Regions from separate parts of the Brevibacillus sp. HB1.3 genome, predicted to be linked through region 1. Evidence: predicted binding sites of a transcription regulator. Region 1 holds the regulator's gene; the other holds the start of a gene.
What was found. Region 1 encodes CtsR, which represses protease genes until heat stress. Its sites were predicted from a motif close to ATGGTCAATAAAGGTCAAACA; they were not measured.
Positions count from the first base shown of each region.

Region 2: HPY31_RS16760 (ATP-dependent Clp protease ATP-binding subunit) is a predicted target of CtsR. The motif match lies at 2,756-2,776, and genes of this name have one in related genera.

Region 1 covers NZ_JABMIT010000019.1:55,455-63,290, reverse strand. Annotated here, with positions in the region: partial or broken gene HPY31_RS28670 (hypothetical protein) at 1-16, shown strand, start outside; gene HPY31_RS28010 (MGDG synthase family glycosyltransferase) at 71-1,192, shown strand; gene HPY31_RS28005 (HAD hydrolase-like protein) at 1,222-1,908, shown strand; gene HPY31_RS28000 (CtsR family transcriptional regulator) at 2,097-2,561, shown strand; gene mcsA (protein-arginine kinase activator protein McsA) at 2,578-3,096, shown strand; gene mcsB (protein-arginine kinase McsB) at 3,116-4,189, shown strand; gene HPY31_RS27985 (ATP-dependent Clp protease ATP-binding subunit) at 4,256-6,706, shown strand; gene radA (DNA repair protein RadA) at 6,813-7,836, shown strand, end outside.
Region 2 covers NZ_JABMIT010000006.1:344,819-352,654, forward strand. Annotated here, with positions in the region: gene HPY31_RS16755 (YqaA family protein) at 1-521, shown strand, start outside; gene HPY31_RS16760 (ATP-dependent Clp protease ATP-binding subunit) at 577-2,715, opposite strand; gene HPY31_RS16765 (MFS transporter) at 2,834-3,973, opposite strand; gene HPY31_RS16770 (TetR/AcrR family transcriptional regulator) at 4,031-4,627, opposite strand; gene HPY31_RS16775 (cupin domain-containing protein) at 4,780-5,142, opposite strand; gene rbsK (ribokinase) at 5,153-6,055, opposite strand; gene nfi (deoxyribonuclease V) at 6,223-6,900, shown strand; gene HPY31_RS16790 (immunity protein Imm33 domain-containing protein) at 6,907-7,545, opposite strand; gene HPY31_RS16795 (hypothetical protein) at 7,689-7,836, opposite strand, start outside.

The DNA of each region.
Region 1 (7,836 bases):
GGGTAGACTAACATGAGAAGGTACCTGATCCAGGCGTTGGAGTAGGCGAGGTTATGAAGGAGAATCGTTCATGAAAAAAATTCTAATCTTTTCCGCTTCCATCGGTAACGGACACAACCAGGCAGCGCGGGCCATGCAAGAAAGCTTGGCTGAGAGTGGTTGCACATCAATGATCATCGATACGTTAGAGTATATTAGCCCCACCTTTCACAAGATTTTGTTGGAAAGCTATATGAATCTGTTGAGGCTGTCACCTAAGATGTGGGGCAGAATTTATCATAATACAGAAAAAACCCGCTTCTTCGATATGAATGTGCTGATGAATAAGTTATTGGCAAACAAACTGAAAAAGCTGATCAACAGTGTACAGCCTGATGCCTTTATTGCAACGCATCCGTTTGCAAGCTGTATGCTCTCCGTACTGAAAGGAAGAAATGATTGGAAGGAACCAATCTATACGATCATTACTGACTATACCATCCATCCTTCATGGATTAATCACCATATCAATTATTACTTCATCGGTCATGAACAACTGTATTACCTGCTAGACGTTTATCGACAGGATCATCAAAAATTCATTCCGATGGGCATTCCTATCATGAAGAAATTCAGTTTGCCATTGGAACCCGAATTGATTCGGCAAAAGCTTGGCCTCGCTCCTGAACAAAAGAGTATTATTCTTTCGGGGGGCGGATTGGGTCTCGGCTCGATGGAAAAGGTATTAGATGGGCTAGAAGAGATTAACATTCCCCTGAAAACCTTTGTGTTAACGGGGACAAACGACAAGCTATACAATAAGGTGACAAATCGTACGTATCGGCATGAAGTCGTTCCGCTAAAATTCATCAATAACTTCCACGAATACTTGGAAACGGCTGATTTAATTGTCACCAAATCAGGCGGACTTACATCAGCTGAAGTAATGAGTAAACGGGTACCCATGATTGTTTACAACCCTCTGCCTGGACAGGAAGAGAGGAACAGCCACTTTTTGCTCAATAATGGGTGTGCGGTACACGCGAATCTATCCGAGCAGTTGATTTACTTTATCGATGAACTATTGCATAGCCCGTCCAAGGTGGAATATATGCGTAGAATGGGACAAAAAATCTCAAAGCCAGATGCTGCACAACGAATTACTGAGTTTATCATGGATGATATGAATATGTTGCCAAGAAAAGTAGAATAGCTGCCTAGCCAGACAAAATGGAGGAACCCATGACTGTACCATTCGCGATATTATTTGATATGGATGGCACGTTACTGCAAACAGAAAAGCTGTCGACCCCCGCTTTTATTCGAACGTTTGACCAGCTTCGTCAAAAAGGGCTATGGCAAGGGGAAACCCCTGACGAACGTGAACTGATCAATGTACTGGGAATGACGATCGAGCAGATCTGGGACAAATTACTGCCGGGTGCGAGTGAAGAAGCCATTCGCTCAGCAGATGCTTTCTTACTAAACAATGAAATCCAGTTACTCAAAGAACGAGTGACCGAGCTATATCCGGATGTAAAATCAACCTTAGAAAAGCTGCATGAAAAAGGTTTTGCTTTATTTGTAGCAAGCAATGGGCAGGAAGAGTACATCGATGCTATTTGTCAGGCATACGAGTTAAAGCCGCTGATGACAGACCTGTACTCGGCCGGTCGTTTCCGCACGCATTCCAAAAATGACCTGGTTGCAAAACTGTTGTCTGATTACAAAATCGGGCAGGCCATTATGGTAGGAGATCGTCACTCCGACGTGGAAGCAGGCAAGACAAACGGTTTATTTACCATTGGATGCGACTTTGGTTTTGCGAAACCAGGCGAGCTTGATGGGGCAGATGTTATCATCACCAGCTTCTCTCAGCTACTGAATCATTTGCCAACAATCGACACCAATACACAAGAACAAGCATAAACCATTCCTCAGGGAGTGGTTTTTTTGTTGATCATGTCCAAGTTTCAAGCGACCCTCTTTTGCCCACACTAGAATGTGTAAGGGACACTTGCGGGCACGCACTAAACCCATTATAATTAACGTCAAAGATAGTCAAAGTCAATAGGTAACCTCATAAGAACATACACAGAGGAATAGGAGGCGATGACTTGCGAAACATCTCGGACATCATTGAACATCACTTGAAAAGCATCCTTACTAACAGTCCCAATGGATCGATCGAGATTCAGCGTAGTGAGCTTGCCGACCATTTTCAATGTGTGCCGTCTCAGATCAATTACGTCATCAATACGCGCTTTACCGTTCAAAAAGGATACCTCGTAGAGAGTAAGCGCGGGGGCGGCGGGTATATTCGCATACGCAAGGTGCAGATTGTCAGCAAGGCACGCTTGCAGGAATTGCTAACAGAAGAACTGATTGGTGAGAGCATCAGTCAGAGTGTGGGAAATGCGATCGTAGAAAGACTATTGGAGGAAGGGTTAGTCAACATTAGAGAAGCCACCTTGATGAAAATCGCTACCTCGCGAAACGTTTTGACTCTAGAAGCTGAATTGCGGGATCGTTTGCGGGCAAATATTTTAAAGCAGATGATCGCGGCAATCTTGTTGAAGTAAAAGGAGGTATGATGTTATGAACTGTGAGGAATGCGGAAAACGACCGGCGACACTTCATTTGACGAAAATCGTCAATGGCGAAAAAACCGAATACCATATTTGCGAGCAGTGTGCTCATGAAAAAGGGGACGTCTTTACCGGCTTTCACAACTTCAGCATCAACAATCTCCTATCAGGACTTTTAAAATTTGATCCCATGCAAAAGAATGGACGCGAAACGGCAACGAATAAGCCGCTTCAATGCGAAACATGTGGACTCACATATGCTCAATTTAGTAAAAGCGGCAGATTTGGCTGTAGTGATTGCTACACCTTTTTGGGGGATCGACTGGACCCACTTTTCCGCCGGATTCATGGAAACACACAGCATAGTGGAAAAGTACCAGAGCGTACCGGTGGCAAACTGAAGATCCGTAAAGAGCTGGAGCAACTAAAGCAAGCGCTGCAAAGTCATGTCGCCAGTGAAGAGTTCGAGAAGGCAGCAGAAATGCGTGATCGAATTCGAGCATTGGAACAAAAAATGGCCCAATCGTAGCAAGGGAGGTTAGCTGGTTATGTCCCAAAAGCAGTTTATGCAAAACCCGTGGAGCAATTGGATGAAAGGAGAAGGTCCTGATTCCGACATTGTCATTAGTACACGGCTGCGTATCGCCCGTAACCTGCGCCAGCACCCCTTTCCGTTATTGGCAACGGACTCGCAGGGCGAGGAAGTGGTGAGAAAGGTAACGGAAGTAAGCGATTCGGAGGCAATGCGCAAACGGCATCAGCTTCAGGTCATCCATATGGATCAAATTAACCCGTTAGAAAAACGGGTGCTCGTAGAAAAGCATCTGATTAGCCCTCATCTGGCAGAGGAATCCCGTAAAGGTGCCGTATTGCTTCGGGAAGATGAGTCTGTCAGCATTATGGTTAATGAAGAAGACCACATTCGAATACAGGTACTATTACCCGGGTTTCGTTTGAACGAGGCATGGGAAATAGGTACGAAAATAGACGACATTTTTGAGAAAAGCTTGAACTACGCGTTCGACGAAACTCGAGGGTATCTTACAAGCTGCCCAACCAATGTGGGTACGGGAATTCGTGCATCCGTGATGCTGCACCTGCCCGCTCTGGTGATGACGCAGCAGATCAGCAGAATTTTACAGGCGATTAATCAAGTTGGTCTTGTCGTTAGAGGAATTTACGGAGAGGGCAGCGAAGCTCTAGGGAATCTTTTTCAGTTATCCAATCAGGTCACACTGGGGATGTCTGAGTCGGATATCCTTTCCAATCTCTACGGTGTGGCCAGACAGATTATTGAGCAAGAGCGTGTGGCACGCACTTACTTGCTGGAGCATACCCGGGTTTCTTTGGAGGATCGGATTTTTCGCTCGTATGGCATCTTGATGTATGCCCGCACGGTAGAGTCCAAGGAAGCGGCTCAGCGCCTGTCAGATGTACGTCTGGGGATCGATCTAGGCATCATTCCTAATGTATCTCCGCTGGTCCTGAATGAACTGTTAGTCACGACACAGCCAGGGTTTTTACAACACCACGCTGGACAAAAGCTCACTCCGGACCAACGCGACGAAAGAAGGGCAAGGCTGATCCGCGAACGTCTACGCGTAGTAGAATCACAAGAGTAATCGTAATGGTATCACGCAATTGTTAACCATATAGAGAAAAAACACGGTTATACGGAGGTGTACGATATGATGTTTGGACGTTTTACAGAACGCGCACAAAAAGTACTGGCGCTTGCCCTGGAAGAGGCGGTTCGTCTCGGACACAAAGATATTGGGACAGAGCATGTGCTGCTGGGACTCATTCGAGAAGGCGAAGGGATTGCGGCGAAGGCACTGCAATCACTTGGGCTTGGCCTCGATAAAATCCAGAGTGAAGTGGAGTCGTTAATCGGGCGAGGAACAGAGCAGTCCGGTAGTAATTACACACCAAACTATACACCTCGCGCCAAAAAGGTCATTGAACTGTCGATGGACGAAGCCCGCAAGCTGGGTCATACCTATGTGGGGACTGAACATATTCTGCTTGGCTTGATCCGTGAAGGAGAAGGTATTGCTGCGAGAATCATGAACAATTTGGGCGTTAGCCTGAACAAGGCACGTCAACAGGTGCTCCAGCTGCTCGGCAGCTCGGAAATGATGGCATCTCATCAACCGTCTGGAGGGAATCCAGCGGCGAATACGCCGACGTTGGACGGCTTGGCAAGGGATTTGACTGCAATCGCTCGTGACGGCGGTCTAGACCCGGTAATCGGTCGCCAAAAAGAAATTGAGCGTGTGATCCAAGTACTTAGCAGACGCACCAAGAACAACCCTGTTTTGATTGGGGAGCCTGGCGTCGGGAAAACAGCTATCGCAGAAGGTCTTGCCCAGAAAATCGTGAACAACGAAATTCCGGAGACCCTTCGTGATAAACGAGTCATGACACTGGATATGGGAACCGTTGTTGCGGGAACCAAATATCGCGGTGAGTTCGAAGATCGTCTGAAAAAAATCATGGACGAAATTCGCCAAGCAGGAAACATCATCCTGTTTATTGATGAGCTGCACACCCTGATTGGTGCAGGTGGAGCAGAAGGGGCAATTGATGCCTCCAACATTTTGAAGCCTGCTCTGGCACGTGGCGAGCTACAGTGCGTAGGTGCCACAACGTTGGATGAATATCGCAAGTACATCGAAAAAGACGCGGCACTGGAGCGTCGTTTCCAACCGATTCAGGTTGATGAACCGACAGCGGAGGATGCCATTCGTATCCTGCATGGCCTTCGTGATCGTTATGAAGCCCACCACCGTGTCAAAATTACCGATGAAGCAATCGAGCAGGCAGTAAAGCTGTCTGACCGCTATATTACGGAACGCTTCCTGCCTGACAAGGCCATCGACTTGGTCGACGAGGCGGCATCCAAAGTCCGCTTGCAATCCTTTACAGTTCCGCCAAACCTCAAAGAGCTCGAGGGACGTCTGGAAGAGGTGCGCAAGGAAAAAGACGCTGCTGTACAATCACAAGAGTTCGAGGAAGCAGCAGCACTTCGCGATCAGGAGCAAAAACTGCGTGAAGAACTGGATAAAACGAAAAAAGACTGGAAAGAACGCCAAGGCCAGCTGAATATGGAGGTTACACCAGAAGACATCGCGCAAGTAGTGGCGAGCTGGACGGGTATTCCTGTGTTAAAGCTGAAGGAAGAAGAAACAGAGCGCTTGCTGAAGATGGAAGAGATTTTGCATGATCGCGTCATTGGTCAAGATGAAGCAGTCAAATCCATTTCGCGTGCGATCCGCCGTGCCCGTGCTGGTTTGAAAGACCCAAAACGTCCAATCGGCTCGTTTATCTTCCTGGGGCCTACTGGTGTGGGTAAAACCGAATTGGCTCGTGCCGTGGCAGAGACGCTTTTCGGTGACGAGGATGCCATGATCCGTGTGGATATGTCCGAGTACATGGAGAAGCATTCCACCGCTCGTCTGGTAGGTGCCCCTCCAGGCTACGTAGGCTTTGACGAAGGCGGTCAGCTGACTGAAAAAGTGCGTCGCAAGCCTTACTCCGTCATTTTGCTGGACGAAATCGAGAAGGCTCACCCAGACGTATTCAATATCCTCTTGCAAGTATTGGATGATGGTCGTCTGACAGACTCCAAGGGACGTACCGTCGACTTCCGCAATACGGTTGTCATCATGACTTCCAACGTCGGAGCCAGCATGATCAAGAAAAATACAACGCTCGGCTTCACGACCAACGATTCGGAAAGAAAGTATCAGGATATGAAGGACAAAGTCATGGATGAGCTGAAGAAGAGCTTCCGTCCTGAGTTCTTGAACCGTATCGACGAAGTTATCGTGTTCCACTCCTTGGAGCAAGAGCACATCGAGCAAATCGTATCTCTCATGACAGAAGAGCTGCGTAAACGTTTGAAAGAGCAGGACATTGATTTCCAATTGACCGAAGAAGCCAAAAAGGTATTGGCAAAAGAAGGCTTTGATCCGGCCTATGGTGCACGTCCTCTGCGTCGAGCTATCCAGCGCCACATCGAGGATAATTTGTCCGAGGAATTGCTCAAGGGCACGATCAGTAAAGGCGATACCGTCAATATCGAAGCGGAAGAAGGCAAGCTGGTAGTCAAGCGCCTTGAAAAAACGAAATCATAAGCTGGGTTGAAACGTAATAGAATGCCTCCTGATTCGGGAGGTATTCTTTTTTTGGGTGCGTAATTATGATAAAAGTAGAGAAAGAAATCCAAGTGAGGGTGCGATTATGTCAAAGTATAAAACGAAATACGCGTGTCAAGAATGTGGCTATGAATCGCCAAAATGGATGGGGAAATGTCCGGGATGCAGCAGTTGGAACACCCTGGTAGAGGAAGTGACGGTAAAAAATCCACATCGTCACGAAGGGATGAGCGGCGGCCAGCGCCAATCTGCGATTCCATTGACCCAGGTAGCCAGTGAAGAAGATCCACGCATGGATACCACGATCGGAGAATTGAATCGTGTTCTTGGTGGAGGACTTGTTCCGGGTTCACTCATTTTGGTTGGGGGAGACCCTGGAATCGGGAAATCGACATTGCTTTTGCAAACTTCTTTTGCCTTGGCTCATCAAGGGGCGAAGGTTCTCTATGTGTCTGGAGAGGAGTCGGCAAAACAAATCAAAATTCGCGCGGATCGACTCCATTTGCAAACGCCGCCGATGTTTGTATTGGCAGAAAATGATTTGGATTTGATCGAACAGCATATTAATCAAGTAGACCCGGATGTTCTGATTATTGACTCGATCCAGACCGTGTTTCACCCGACGATCCAATCAGCTGCGGGGAGTGTCGCACAAGTGCGGGAGGCAACAGCCCAATTGATGCGGATTGCAAAAGGGAAAGGGATTGGTACCTTCATCGTTGGTCACGTAACCAAGGAAGGCTCCATCGCCGGTCCGCGTATGCTTGAGCACATGGTGGATGCTGTTCTCTATTTTGAAGGGGAGCGTCACAATACGTTTCGAATTTTGCGTGCCGTCAAAAACCGTTTTGGTTCGACAAACGAAATCGGTATTTTCGAGATGAAGGATCGCGGTCTAGAGGAAGTGGCGAATCCATCCGAGATATTTTTGGCAGAGCGTCCATTTGGTGTTGCGGGTTCCACAGTCGTAGCCAGTATGGAGGGCACACGTCCCGTTTTGGTTGAGCTACAAGCTCTCGTTGCCCCAACCAGCTTTGTAACCCCACGGAGAACGGCAACAGGGGTCGATCATCAGCGTGTGGCGATGATCATGGCGGTGTTGGAAAAGC
Region 2 (7,836 bases), on a different contig from region 1:
TTCAAGTGCCACTCAGCCTCGTTGATCCTTCGCAGGCATTGTGGATTGCTACGGTAGGCTACATCGCTTGTCTCATAGGGACTCCCGTCGGTTATTTTATCGGTAAAGTACTAGGTAAATCCGTTCTGTACAAACTTCTCAAGAAGGAATGGATTGACTCTGCCACAGAGATGTTTCAAAAGAAGGGCGAAGTCGCGATCTTCATCGGTTCGTTTACACCGATTCCGTTCAAAGTATTTACAATCATGTCGGGGTGCTTGAAATTCCCGTTGTGGAAATTGATCGGGTATGCCGCAATTGGACGGGCAGTCAAATTTTACGCAGTTGGATTCTTGTTCTATTTTTACGGTAAAATGGCGGAAAATATGGTCCATAACGTTTCTCTCTATATCTTTCTCACCGTGGTGCCGCTCATCTTGATCGGGTTATGGGTGAAGAAAATCGTCGCCAAGCGCCGCCAGCTGAAAATGGAAAGTACTCGCGTCGGCAATGGCATCAATGAGAAACTCATGAATAAATAAAGAAGATCGTAAATAGAAAAGAAACCCCAGATCGGGGTTTCTTTTTTTACAACTGTTATCCTTTTTTCACTCGAATTACATCATCCTCGACATCAATAACCATTGCTGTCACATTGTCTTCTTCCATCACCAGATCCGCAATGCCATCCTCCACATATTGCTGAATCACGCGGCGTAATGGACGTGCCCCGAAGGAAGGGTTGTAGCCCAGCTCTGCCAGCTTTTCTTTTGCGGCATCTGTCACGCTGATCTCCATTCCTTGCTCAGACAGATTGCCCATGACATCTTGCAGCAGCAGATCGACGATTTTGACCAAATCCTGTTTTTCCAGATGAGCAAAGGAAATGATCGAGTCGAAGCGGTTCAGGAATTCCGGCTTGAAGTACGCTCCCAGAGAATCCAGCACGGTCGCAGGCTCGGGCGCTTGTGCCCCAAAGCCAACGGAGATTTTACGCTCGATCACACCGGCATTGCTCGTCGCAATGATGACCGTCTCCTTAAAATTCACCGTACGGCCTTGACTATCTGTCAGACGGCCATCCTCCAGAATTTGCAGGAACATGTGCATCACGTCTGGATGTGCTTTTTCGATCTCATCCAGCAGGATAATGCTGTATGGATTGCGGCGTACGCGCTCAGTCAGCTGACCTGCTTCCTCATGACCGACGTAGCCAGGAGGAGAACCGATCAATTTGGATACCGAGTGCTTCTCCATGTACTCGCTCATATCGAGACGGATCATGGAATCGCGGGTACCAAACAGCTCCTCTGCCAGCGCTTTGGACAGCTCTGTTTTCCCTACGCCAGTCGGACCAACGAACAGGAAGGAAGCAATCGGTCTGTTTTTCGGTTTCAGACCTGCTCGACTGCGGCGAATCGCCTTCGCTACTTGTGTGACCGCCTCGGACTGACCAATGACTTTTGCTTCCAAATGAGCTGCCAGGTTTTTCATTTTCATCTGCTCATCACTTTGCAGCTTGGTAACAGGAATCCCGGTCTTTTGCTCGATCAAGGCTTGGATGTCTGTGACGTCAACCTTGACGCGTTGTTCCTTGCCTTCGATTTGATCCAGCTTCTCTAAAATGCCCGCTTCCTCGTCGCGCAGATGGGCAGCTCGTTCGTAAGCTTCTTGCTCCGTCGCTTCCTTTTTCTCCTGATTGATTTGCGCCAGACGCTCATGCAACTCTGACGTATCCACCACGGAGGATCTCAGGTTCAAACGCGAGCCCACTTCATCCATGAGATCAATCGCCTTGTCAGGCAAGAATCGATCCTGGATATAACGATGGGAATATTCCACGGAGGCACGGATGACTTCATCCGAGTAAGCGACTTGGTGGAAGGCTTCGTATTTCGGGCGCAATCCTTTTAAAATCTCGATGGCTTGTTCTATAGTTGGTTCCTTGACCATGACTGGCTGCAGGCGGCGCTCCAGAGCAGCGTCTTTTTCAATCACGCGATACTCTTTTAACGTAGTTGCCCCAATCAGCTGCAACTCACCGCGAGCCAGAGCTGGCTTCAGGATGTTCCCTGCATCCATGGATCCTTCCGCCGAGCCTGCTCCAACCAGTAGATGAATCTCATCCACAAACAGGATGACGTTTTTGCGTTTTTGCAGCTCGGCAATTACTTGCTTCATTTTTTCCTCGAACTGTCCGCGAATTCCCGTCCCTGCAACCAGAGAGGCGACATCTAAAATGTACACCTGCTTGTTTTTCAGTTTGGTCGGTACTTGCCCTTCCGTAATGCGCAAAGCGAGGCCCTCCGCAATCGCCGTCTTCCCGACCCCTGGCTCCCCGATCAGAACCGGATTGTTTTTGTTGCGTCGGTTCAAAATCTCGATGACACGCTCAATTTCTTGTTCGCGTCCAATCACTGGGTCAATCAGCCCGGCACGTGCCGCATCGTTTAGATTACGGCCCAGGTCATCGAGGATGCCCCCACCGCGTTCTGGCGCTTGTCGCTGTGGTTGACCGGAAGCTTTGCCCGGATTCATCTGACCTTGAGCAAAGCCTTGCAGAAACTCATCCAGTCCAGAGAAGGAGGAGAAAGGACTAAAGCCCATGCCCACTCCCATTTTGTTTGTCAGCTTTGTTTTGCAATCCTGGCACAGATCGTATTTTTGTTGCTGATTTTGTACACGTATATGAACAGTCACAGTTGCTTCTCGTTGTTTGCAGATTTCACAATGCATATTCAATCCCCCCAAAAGCGTTGTTTTGGAATTCAGAAGACCTTTGACCTTTTCTGACCTTCGTTGACTTTATTATAGTTTGACCTTCTTTGACTTTCAAGAGGGATTGTATGGTTTTTTACACTTTGCTCTTTTGCAGGTAAGGAACGATTGAAAGTAACCCGATAACGGCGAAACAAGCACCTACCCACAATGGTGAAACAAGTCCATAGCCACTGCTGATCCCGATCCCGCCTAAGAAAGAACCAATGGCAACACCCAATGTAATAAAAGAAGTATGCACCGTGTTTACCATCGTCCCACTGCCTGCTGTATTCATGACGCGTGCAATCATGGCCGGATTCATCGCTACACCCGTCAACCCAATCAGAACAATGGACAGCACCGCGATCCATTTATTTTCGGCACCTACCGCAAACAGAACCAATGCCCCTAGGAGGATGCTTAATCCCGTTACAAGGATTCGCATGGTAAAACGATCAGCAAGTCTGCCAATCACGATATTTCCGATCACGGTCGCGATGCCGTAAAGGGCAAGCAAATACGGGATGCTCGTATCCGAAAATGCCGTTACATCTGTAAGAATCGGCGTAAAATAACTAAACGCTGCGAAGGTACCGCCAATGATTAGCATACTCGTTGCATACGCGGCCCAAAGGTGCGGATTTTGAAAACTGGCAAGCTCATCCTTTGCGTTCATCCGATCTTTTTGTGTGGAGGAAGGGAGCAGCCATAGAATCAAAATCCCTGATAGCAATACGACGATAGCAACAGCCCAAAAGCTCATTCTCCAGCCGAAATATTGTGCAATCACGGTTGTCAGGGGGAGTCCTGCGACAGTAGCAATCATTAAGCCTGCCAAAACAATCGAAGCGGCCTTTCCCCGTGAATGAGGGGGAACCAAGCCGGCTGAAATACTGACAGAGATGCCAAACGCGGCTGATGAGGCAATACCCGTTAGGATACGCGCAAGCATCATTGACTCGTAATTCCAAGCTATTGCTCCTAACGTTTGACCAATAAAGAAGACGGCAATCAATGATAGCAACGCTTGTTTTCGGCGAATGTGCAGAAGCGTTGCCGTTAGTATCGGGCCCCCTATTACCATTGCACCCGCATACGCCGTAATGAAATACCCGATGGATGAGATCGATACACCGAAATCATCCGCAAGGTCCTTCATCATCCCTGCCACCATAAATTCAGAAGTCGTCATTGCAAAAATCGCTACCGCTAACAAATAAATCATCGACGGCATGAGGAAGCCCTCCTTATTGTAACAATCGGTACAAAAATCATTCAAAAAAAGAGCGCATTACGCGCCGAAGATAGATTCCATGGTCCCCTTCATAATTTGTTCAGCCAATTTCCGGTTCTGTGTGGAAGTATTCAATACACGAAAGCCGTAGTAACTGCTTAAAAATAGGCTTGCCAAATCCACCGCAGAACGTTTTTGAGAGATTTCACCCGTTCGCAAGCCTTCCTCCATCACTTTTTCCATGGTATCCTTCAGAAGTTCAACATGCCGGGAGACAATTTCTTCAATCTTGGGATCGTCTTTTGCCCGTTCCAATCCCGCATTGATCAGCAAGCATCCCTTTGGATTCGTTGATTCAAAGTCTTCCACGAATGCCCACGCTAAAAAATTTTGCAACCGTTCTTTCACCGAATCCGGACCTTCCAATAACGCCCGCTGTTCACGAATCCCGGTATCGTGATAGTGTTCCACCACTGCGAGATACAGGTCCTGTTTGCTGCCAAACGTATTGTACAAGCTGCCTTTCCCCAGGCCAGTATCACTGCATAAATCATGCGTAGAACAACCATTGTAGCCTTTTGACCAAAATGTTTTCATGGCCACATCTACGATGGACGTGTAATCAAAATCACGTGGTCTGCCGCGTTTGCTCACCGGAATCCTCCTTTCGTTTCCAACTGTTATGGAAAATCTTATACATTATGTACCGTTTGGTCAACAAATAAAATAGCTGCAACTGTACAAAACCATGCCTATAGAAAAAGCCCATTTTGAAAACCATCTCTCAAAATAGGCTCGATCATTGATTATATCGTCTCTAAATCTGTTACTGTTTTTTCGTTTACTTGATCTCCAGTATTCAGCGTCGTCTTTGGTTCAAGCAATAATACATGAACTTCTTCCTCTGCAACTGGCATATGCTCTACACCTTTTGGAACAATGAGAAATTCCCCTTCGTTTAACCAAACATCTTTATCGCGAAACTTAATAAGCAGTTTCCCTTTCACGACGAAAAACATCTCATCCTCATTTTCATGCTGATGCCAGACGAACTCTCCTTTCAATTTCGCCAGCTTTACATAGGAGTCATTGATTTCGCCAGCAATTTTGGGATTCCAATACTCATGGAATAACGTAAACTTTTCAGCTACATTGACCTTCTCCATCATTTTCCCCCCATTAAAAAGAGTATGCTTGTACTTCATCGAAAGTAGGCAGGGATGGTTGAGCTCCGTTCCTAGTAACGACAATCGCTGCTACTTTGCTAGCGAATGTGGCCGCTTCGGTTTCTGTCATTCCTTGTGTGATCCCAACCGCAAAAGCTGCTGTAAAGGAATCGCCTGCCGCAGTTGTATCCACCGGCTCTACGCGGAAAGCCGGGATATGGGTCGCTCCATCAGCGGTTATTAAGAGAGCGCCCTTTTCTCCCAACGTCACGATGACGCGCTTTGGTCCACCTGACAAAAGCTTTTTGGCTGCGGCATACACTTCGTCTATCGTGGATACAGGCATTCCTGTGAGAATAGAAAGCTCTGTTTCATTCGGGGTTAACGTATGTACATGGGTTAATAGCTCACTGGATAGCTCGCGTGCAGGTGCCGGATTTAAAATGACCAGCTTGCCGAGTCGAGCTGCCTCTTTGACTGTATATTCCACGACAGGCATCGGGATTTCCAGTTGGAGCAATACGACGTCACTGTCCTTTAAAATAGACAGATTGTCAGCAATATGCTCAGTGCTGACGAGTGCATTCGCTCCTGGAACAAGCACGATGTTGTTTTCCCCATCATCACTTACATTGATAAAAGCCATGCCTGTCGTACCTGAGCATTTGATCCCCTCTATGTGAACCTGCGCATCTGTTAGTCCTCCCAGCATGACCCGGCCGTTCTCATCTTCTCCTACCATTCCAATCATGGATACATGCGCACCCAGGCGAGACGCTGCTACTGCCTGATTCGCTCCCTTTCCACCCGGGATCAGCTCGAAGTGATGGCTTGCGATCGTTTCTCCTGCTTTGGGCAAATGTTGTACATGGGTTACGAGATCCATATTGATGCTTCCTACTACTGCGATTTTCACGACGAGCCCTCCTCGTTCCATCTCGAACATGATCATTCTGTCGGTTACAAAATAGTGCTTTTCATCCGAGAAGTCAACGTATTTTCTCGGGATTGTTCCTAAGACTTGGAGCATAGCACATCCATTGGATATAATGAACAAATCTTCTATCATCCGGAGGTAACCAGATGGAGCCAATTATCCAGCATCCTTGGAACATAAATGAGCAAGAGGCAATCAACTTACAGCGACAGCTAGCCCAGCAAGTAAAAAAAGAAGATCAACTAACGGACGTATGCTATATCGCCGGGGTAGATGTGGCCTATCATGCCGAGTCTGATTTGTTAGTCGCTGGTGTCGTGATCCTCGACGCCAATTCCCTGCATGTCGTCGAGTCTGTCGTCATTCAAGACACCGTCGAATTCCCGTATATTCCTGGCTTGTTCTCTTTTCGAGAGCTGCCTCCGTTGGTACGTGCATTCAAGGAGCTCAAAACAACACCGCAGCTCGTCGTCTGCGATGGGCAAGGTATCGCTCACCCGCGAAGATTCGGACTAGCCAGTCATTTGGGCGTCCTGTTTGACATTCCGACTATTGGCTGTGGAAAGACGAGACTACTAGGTGAATACGAAGAACCAGCACACGAAAGAGGTACGTATTCCCCGTTGATCGATCAGGGTGAGATCATCGGTGGAGTCTTGCGCACACAACCGAATATCAAACCAATCTTCGTCTCGATCGGACACGGAATCTCTTTGCCAACTGCATGCACGTGGATCACCAAGCTCTCACCCAAATACCGTTTGCCCGAAACGACGCGGCAAGCGGATCAGCTCGTGAATAAAGTATCGGCAAAAGTTAACTAGTAGCCGCTAGTGATGTGTCGGCCATACATTTACATCGTGCTCGTCCAAGACTGCTTTAATCTGATCTCCTTGGAAAACGACAAGGTAGCCTCGTGGCAGAGCCATAGCCTGCAAAAGAGACGGACGTAGCTTTAGCAGTTGGTAAACGTAGTATGACTCTAGCTGGTCACTGTCTACTTCGCCTTCCACAGGCCCAAGATACCATCCGGAGTCTCCTTTTCGAACATCTTCTGCACGCTGCAAATAGACGTGTTCTTCTTCAAATGCACCTTTTGCCACCACCATTTTATCTTGGAACAAGGCAGCTTCTCCTTCTGCTCGCACGGTTTGCAAGCAGTTGTTTTGTGCCATTTGCACGACCAAGGACACAGACAGGTCAGAAGTTGTTTCGGAAAAAGGATTCGCGTCGTAGTCGGGTGCCACGATCTCCATACACCCATCCCGTTCGAAAACCAGTAGAATGGTCCAGCCTACCTGAATTTTCGCACCGTTCTTGATAGGACCCATCTCGTCTTCTACATCAGAGAATACGTCCAGCAGAAAGTCTGCTTGTTTCACCAAAAACTCTTGGCAGGTCACGACAAACGTGCGGTTATGAATCTGTTTGGAGCGTTGGCAGAGTCGGTTCTCTTTCTCAGCTGACATGGACCTCTTCCTTTCTGGCTGATCGATTGCAACTATCTTCAGGATAACATGAATAGGGGAAAAGCTCCGTGTAAAAAACAAAGCATATTCCTCCTCGGTGATTCGAGTTGGAATATGCCTTGTAGCCATCTTAGTATCGTTCCTTATTGCCCTTCCATGCCGATTAATATAAACGTGATAATTGCGGTTATCGTACCAAAGACGAAATATAAACCAAAAAAAATGGCCATTAACAACAAACCGGCTTTTGCCCAATTTTTACGATTCAGATTCCCATCTGAACCAAAAGCC